Regions from separate parts of the Gardnerella swidsinskii genome, predicted to be linked through region 3. Evidence: riboswitches for the same ligand, from Rfam matches in the RefSeq annotation. Region 3 holds a riboswitch; each other region holds the start of a gene.
The links. A riboswitch is a leader RNA that binds a small molecule or an ion and turns the genes downstream of it on or off. The one in region 3 is predicted to bind thiamine pyrophosphate.
Positions count from the first base shown of each region.

Region 1: linked by a shared signal. The riboswitch ahead of thiC (phosphomethylpyrimidine synthase ThiC) and the one ahead of thiM (hydroxyethylthiazole kinase) in region 3 are both predicted to bind thiamine pyrophosphate.
Region 2: linked by a shared signal. The riboswitch ahead of K9E37_RS00535 (hydantoinase/carbamoylase family amidase) and the one ahead of thiM (hydroxyethylthiazole kinase) in region 3 are both predicted to bind thiamine pyrophosphate.

Region 1 covers NZ_CP083176.1:251,668-253,932, forward strand. The annotation lists gene K9E37_RS01070 (methionine ABC transporter ATP-binding protein) at 1-527, shown strand, start outside; gene K9E37_RS01075 (methionine ABC transporter permease) at 530-1,210, shown strand; TPP riboswitch at 1,275-1,380, shown strand; gene thiC (phosphomethylpyrimidine synthase ThiC) at 1,378-2,265, shown strand, end outside.
Region 2 covers NZ_CP083176.1:124,573-126,837, forward strand. The annotation lists tRNA gene K9E37_RS00515 (tRNA-Gly) at 275-347, shown strand; tRNA gene K9E37_RS00520 (tRNA-Cys) at 376-446, shown strand; tRNA gene K9E37_RS00525 (tRNA-Val) at 477-548, shown strand; tRNA gene K9E37_RS00530 (tRNA-Val) at 589-661, shown strand; TPP riboswitch at 904-993, shown strand; gene K9E37_RS00535 (hydantoinase/carbamoylase family amidase) at 1,188-2,265, shown strand, end outside.
Region 3 covers NZ_CP083176.1:557,488-559,752, reverse strand. The annotation lists gene thiM (hydroxyethylthiazole kinase) at 1-983, opposite strand, end outside; TPP riboswitch at 973-1,082, opposite strand; gene K9E37_RS02220 (hypothetical protein) at 1,379-2,176, shown strand; gene K9E37_RS02215 (PD-(D/E)XK nuclease family protein) at 2,220-2,265, shown strand, end outside.

The DNA.
Region 1 (2,265 bases), 310 kb from region 3:
AGCTGAATCACACTGCAAAAAAGGAACGAGAAGAACGCGCAAACTACTTACTTGACTTAGTTGGTTTACAAGATTTTGCAAACCGCTACCCTAGCCAGCTTTCAGGCGGACAGCAGCAGCGCGTAGCAATTGCACGAGCATTGGCGAATAATCCGTCGATTATGCTTTGCGACGAAGCAACAAGCGCACTTGACTCCACAACTACTGCGCAAATCCTTGATTTATTGAGCCGAATTAACCGCGAACTCAACGTAACGCTTGTTATTATTACGCATTCGCTGGCTGTAGCACGAAATATTTGCGACCGAGTTGCAATGATTGATGGCGGACGCATTGTGGAATTAGGTGACACTGATACGCTTTTTGCAAATCCACAAAGCGATATTTTGCGAACTCTTATTGCAGATGAAAAACAGGAAAATCATCGCGCTAAAATTACAAGCACGATTGCAAGCGAGCTTAACAATAAGCCAGAAAACGCACAAACAGACGAACAAACAAACGCGCTTACCAACGAGGTGAAATAACAATGTTAGAAGCTGCTACACAATTTTTTAACGACTACGGCAACTTACTTATTGAAGGCGTGCAAGACACACTCGTAATGACATCAGTTGCAACACTTTTTGCATACCTTATTGGACTTCCAGTTGGCGTACTTCTCATTACATCAAACAAAAAAGGCATTTGCCCCAACGCGCCAATTAACGCAGTTCTAGGCTGGATTGTTAACATCGTGCGTTCTGTGCCGTTTATTATTTTATTAGTTGCAATAATTCCTTTCACTCGTCTCATAGTTGGCACTTCTTTGGGAGTTCCTGGGGCTATTGTGCCTCTGGTGATTACGGCTGCACCATTCGTTGCTAGAGTAGTTGAACAATCTTTAGCCGAAGTTGACGGAAGCTTAATTGAAGCAGCACAAAGCTTTGGAGCAAGCAAATTGCAAATTGTTTGCAAAGTGTTGCTGTGGGAAGCTTTACCTTCGCTAATTCGCGGAGCTGCGCTTACATTTATTACGCTTTTTGGATTCTCCGCAATGGCTGGAACAGTTGGCGCAGGCGGACTCGGAGACATTGCAATACGATACGGATACCAGCGTTATCAATACGATGTGATGACAGTTGCTGTTATCCTTTGTATTATTCTCGTGCAGATTGTGCAAAGCTTGGGAGATTTTATTTCACGCGCAATCAATCATCACGAACGCTAAAGAAATTCGCAACATACCCACCACCAATTAAATGCACATAATCGTGTAAACTTGCTGGTAATTCGACATTTTGCAGGGGTGCTTTCGAAAGAAGGCTGAGATGGTATTAGTTTGCCTAACCCTTCGAACCTGTTAGTTAATACAACGTAGGGAGCAACGATTTTAGTATGACATCGAATTATCCGTACGCATCAATGCGTAATCAATTTAATCTAAGCGCCTGCTTTATTGCAGACCCACAAGCTTGTAATAATCGTCCGCTTACCGATATTGTCGATGATGCTTTGCGCGCTGGAGCGACTTTTATTCGTCTTCATTGCAACAATGAAAACGCTAAAGAAATCACTACTATTGCACGCGATATTGCACAAATCATCGAAGACAATAACAAATGCGATTCTGTAACTTTTGTTATCGACGAGCGTGTTGATGTCGTTTGGCAAGCTCGCAATCAAAGCATCAAAGTTGACGGAGTGCATTTAGCACAAAGCGACATGGAGCCTAGAGAGGCTCGCGCTCTTCTTGGCGAAGATGCTGTAATCGGCTTATCTGTTGAAACCGAAAGCTTAGTTAAAGTAATAAACGAACTTCCAGATGGATGCATTGATTACATTTGCGTAACAGCAATGCGCAATCCTGAAGAAGGATGCGAAAGCACTACTGCCGCTTACGAATTGGAAGCAAATCACACAACGCTGGACGAAGCGAAAATTAATACGATTTGTTCCGCAAGTGATTTTCCAGTTCTAGTTGGCGGAAGAACTGCACTCGACGATATCGATACAATCGCTCACACCAAGGCTGCAGGATGGTTCGTTTCTGAAGCATTGTATTCTTCAGAAACACCAGAATCAACTATGCGTGAATTTGTTGAACATTGGAAAGCTGTGCGAGGTGAAGAAAAGCACGGCTACGCTAAGCGAGTGATAGTTGCAGAAAATTCTGAATCAAAATCTTCAGAAACTCAAGAAAAGAAGCCAACTTTTATTAATGCGAAAGAAGCAAAGGATGCTGCGAAATTAGCTAAACAACAGCGAGTTGACGTTGCAGCTCGC
Region 2 (2,265 bases), 430 kb from region 3:
AACGCTAATAAGCAAAACACTGTTAAAAACTCAGTCAAGTATCTGAGAAAGTAACGCAAATAAGCAAAACATCGTTAAAAACTCAGCTAACCAACTGAGAAAGTAACACTTGCGCTCGCAAATGCTCCAATCCATACGCATAACAAACATCCAACCAACACACGCAAACACCACCAAACGACACGCCAAATAGGCGAGGGCTTGCATTTGAGAATATTTCGGGTATAGTAGTTACTCGTGCTTCGGCGCTGACATTGTTCAGTAAAGTTGCATTGCGGACATAGCTTAGTTGGTAAAGCGCAACCTTGCCAAGGTTGAGACCGCGGGTTCGAGTCCCGTTGTCCGCTCTAGGTCCGATGAGTTATTCGACCTTACGGTGGGTTAGCCAAGCGGTTAGGCAGCGGCCTGCAAAGCCGTATAGATGAGTTCGACTCTCGTACCCACCTCGATTAAGCTTCAAGCTTAATAAACAACCTGGGCGGTTGGCGCAGTGGTAGCGCACTTCCCTGACACGGAAGGGGTCACAAGTTCGAACCTTGTATCGCCCACTCGAAAGGATTGCCTTTCACGCATAATTAAAAAAATTTTGGGTGATTGGCGCAGCGGCTAGCGCACTTCCTTCACACGGAAGGGGTCATAGGTTCGATTCCTATATCACCCACAATATGTTCGCAGTGTAGAAGCACTGCGTTTTTTGTTATCTGGCTATTTTTTGTTTCCTAACTTACATATGAAAATTTTTGGCAGCCGAACATACATGCAACCACAAATGGAAGCAATATCTCATATCAACCAGCCAACCAGTCAACCAAGCAAGCAACCAATCATTTCTTCACAGAAACACACATGCAAATGTTCATTTTGAGTTCATTTAATATCGTGCTATACTCATCCGAGTACAAGTGAAAATTGCAGGGGTACTGGAAACAGTTGAGAAACACCCTTTGAACCTGTTTTGTTAAGACATGCGTAGGGAGCAATTACAGTAAGTGATTTCTTTCTATCACGATTTTCGTGATATCTTGCGTTGCCACAAAGTAGTAGCAGTTACACGAGTATCAACTAAACAATTAAAAAGTTTTTTAAAAAAACAACTAAAAAACTAAAAACCAAACACCAAAACCAAAAAATATCCGCCTGAATGTCACTTTTGGGAAAACTTGCACAAGTGAGGAGGAATACTGCACATGATTAATAGCAGCATAAGTGCTGAAACTATAGAATCAGCCATAAGCTGGCTTGCAGGATTCACAGAAAAACCAGGAGAACAAGGAGTTACTCGACCTCTTTACACAAAATCTTGGAAACAGGCTCTTTTTGCTCTTCGTCAACGATTTGAAAAACTCGGTATGACTGTGGAATTCGACCAAGTTGGAAACCTAATTGCAACTGTTGAAGGATGCGAAAAGCCAGAAAGCATAATAGCTTGTGGATCGCATATTGACACAGTTTCAAGAGGAGGTCGTTTTGACGGTCAACTTGGAATAGTTGCAGCCTATTTAGCAATTAAGAATTTACTTACTAGATATGGAAAGCCAAAGAAAAGTCTTCGCATTATCTGCTTAGCAGAAGAGGAAGGCTCACGTTTCCCATACGTATTCTGGGGTTCAAAGAATTTCTTCGGACTAGCCAAAAAAGAGGACGTAGAAAATATTTGCGACAGTGAAGGTGTTCCTTTCGAAACAGCAATGCGTGAAGCTGGGTTCAATTATCAAACAACTCAACCTAAGTTCGCAAATCTTGAAGCCTGGATTGAGCTACACATTGAGCAGGGACCAACGCTTTACAGCAATCACGAAGATTTAGGTATTATCACTAGCATTGCTGGTCAGCATCGTTGGGATATTCATCTTAAAGGCGTACAAAATCACGCTGGCACAACAATGATGTCCTACAGGCACGATGCAGTAGATTGCATGTCTCATATAATCGCCAAGAATCTTGACAAAGCTAAGCAAGCAGGCGACCCACTGGTACTTACTTTCGGTAGAATCAGCGTAGTTCCAAATCAAGTAAATATTGTTCCTGGAGAAGTTACTTTTTCAATGAACTGCCGTCATACAGATAAAGCTTTTCTTGATAAATTCTTGCAGGAACTCGACGAGGACATTCACGAAACTGCCAAGTCTTATGGCATTACAGCGCAGATTGATAAGTGGATGTCTGACGATCCTACACCACTTAGCGACGATATTATTAATCTTTTGAAAGATCAAGCTAATAAGCAAGGTTATGCATACAGGGTCATGCATTCAGGTGCTGGTC
Region 3 (2,265 bases):
TCTTCCGGGCGATTTCCCATGCGCGGATCCGTTACCAAATACAGTGTCCAATCAACAGGCTCCACCGTAAACTCAATATTTGTCAAACTAAACATGTCGTTTACGCTAAGAGTTGAAAGCGCATCCATCCACAGTGTGCGGAAAGTGCCGGGAGCTGTGGTTTGACGAGCTGCCCAAGTTCCAGCCGCTGCTGCGTGCACGTGTGCTGCAACAGTTGCTGCGAGCGGACGTTCTGGGTTTGCGCCAACGTATGCTGCAACCAACGCTCCCAAAGCGCAACCGGTTCCAACTACTTTAGTCATAGTTTTATGTCCGCCGGTTACGCGAGCTAAGCAACCGTGAGCGTAAATCGCGTCTTTTTCGCCAGAAATTGCCACTACTGAGCCGTACTTTTTTGCTAATTCGCGCGCGGCTTGAAGAGCATCGTTCACGTTATCGTGAGAATCCACACCTTTGCCGTTGCTTTCTTTGCCTGCAAGTGCCATTATTTCGGAAGCGTTTGCGCGAATTACGATAGGGTGGTGCTTAATAATTTCGTGTATAAAGCGCGCGCGTGGAGCAAGTGCTGGAACGCCGATTCCAACCGGGTCAAGCACCCACGGAGTATCGGCTTTTTCGCATCCTTCAACAGCTGCGCGCATGTATTCGGAAGTTTCTGGCTGATGGAATGTGCCAACGTTTATGAGCACGCCTGTGGCAATTTGCGCAAGTGCATGCGCTTCTTCTGGGTCGGTTACCATAATCGGCGACGCTCCTGCAGCGAGTAGTGCGTTGGCTGTAATGTCTTGCACGATTACGTTCGTGATGCAATGGGTGAGTGGCTGCTGTGTGCGCACGCGTTCGATGCATTGACGCACGTCGTTAAGAAACATGCGGCGGCGTGCGCGTACAGAGAAGCATGTGTCGACTTGCGTTGTTGAGCTTGTGCAGTATTCGTTTGCTTCGTTGCAGTTAGTTGTTTTTTCAGTGTTGCATGTTGTCATAATGTTTCCCTTCGCTAGCACTATCTAGATCAGGTTTTACGGATGTAATCTCAGCGCCGCCCGCGATTTTGCGGCAAATGCGCACTCCGAACCATCCTTCGACTATATCTTTTGTTCGTGACTTACTTTCTTCTGCGTGAGTGTCTGATTTTGCTTGTTTTGGGACACTGGTGCAGTTTGTGTTCTGCGTTCGTGTCTCTGGTTGGTAGTTTCGTGGAGCATTTGCTGGAAAATTCCCGACGTTTCGCAGCACTTGCAGGAATCTACAAAAATCGCGCCGCATTTTTGCAACTTCTTCTACATATTTTCGCTTGCAACTGTGTAACCATAAGTATGGTAAACATAAATATAAGTAAACAATAAGTAGATTATAGAAGTTACGAAAGCGAGATAACATGGCAAACGATTCCATGCTAGAACAAAAGACTCCGCTCACAGCGCGCGAATACGCGACGCGCACAGCAATACGTGCGATTGCAATCATCGCATCTGTTTATGGTATGGCTGCTTCGTGGGAAGGCTTAATGACCTTCACTTATTTTACGAATCTTTCTAACCTGATGATTTGCGTAGCTCTTGCTGGATCGCTTTTGCTTGATACAGCTGCGTTTATGCGTGCTCGTAATTCTGTAGATTCAGCATCGCAGCAAGATTCCGCAGCATCTTGCGCATGGTTCGACTCAAAATCCAACGCTTGGTACATTTTCAAATTCATGATGACTATCTCAATTGCTGTCACATTCACTTTGTACCTGTGTTTCTTAGCACCTACCAATAAGCTTGGTTTCGTTGGCGCTTACATGAATAACGGATGCAGCAGCCTTTGCGTTCACGCAGTTGCGCCGCTTCTTGCAATCGCTGATTTTGTGCTTTTTGATTATCGTTTCCACTCTACTCGCGCACATTTGTATGTTTCTACTGTTCCGCCTCTTGCTTATGTTGCTTATGCTGCTATGCTTAGCGAGTTTGCTGGTGTTCGTTGGGGTGTTCATGCAATGCGCGCGCCTTATAATTTCCTCAATTATGGCGCTCCTGCTGGCTGGTTCGGCTTCGCACCGCAAACTTTTAATGCCACTACTTTGGGCGTTGGAGTTGCGTATTTGTTAATTGTGTTTACTCTTATTTTTATTGGTGTCGGCAGTGTATTTCTTGCGCTTAAGGATGCTCGCGCTCGTGCAATATTAAAAGAATAGTATTGTTGCGCGCCACTATTGCCTAATTGCTAGAATTAAACGTATGAGTGAGGATACTGCATTACAAGCATTATTTGACGGTACGTTAC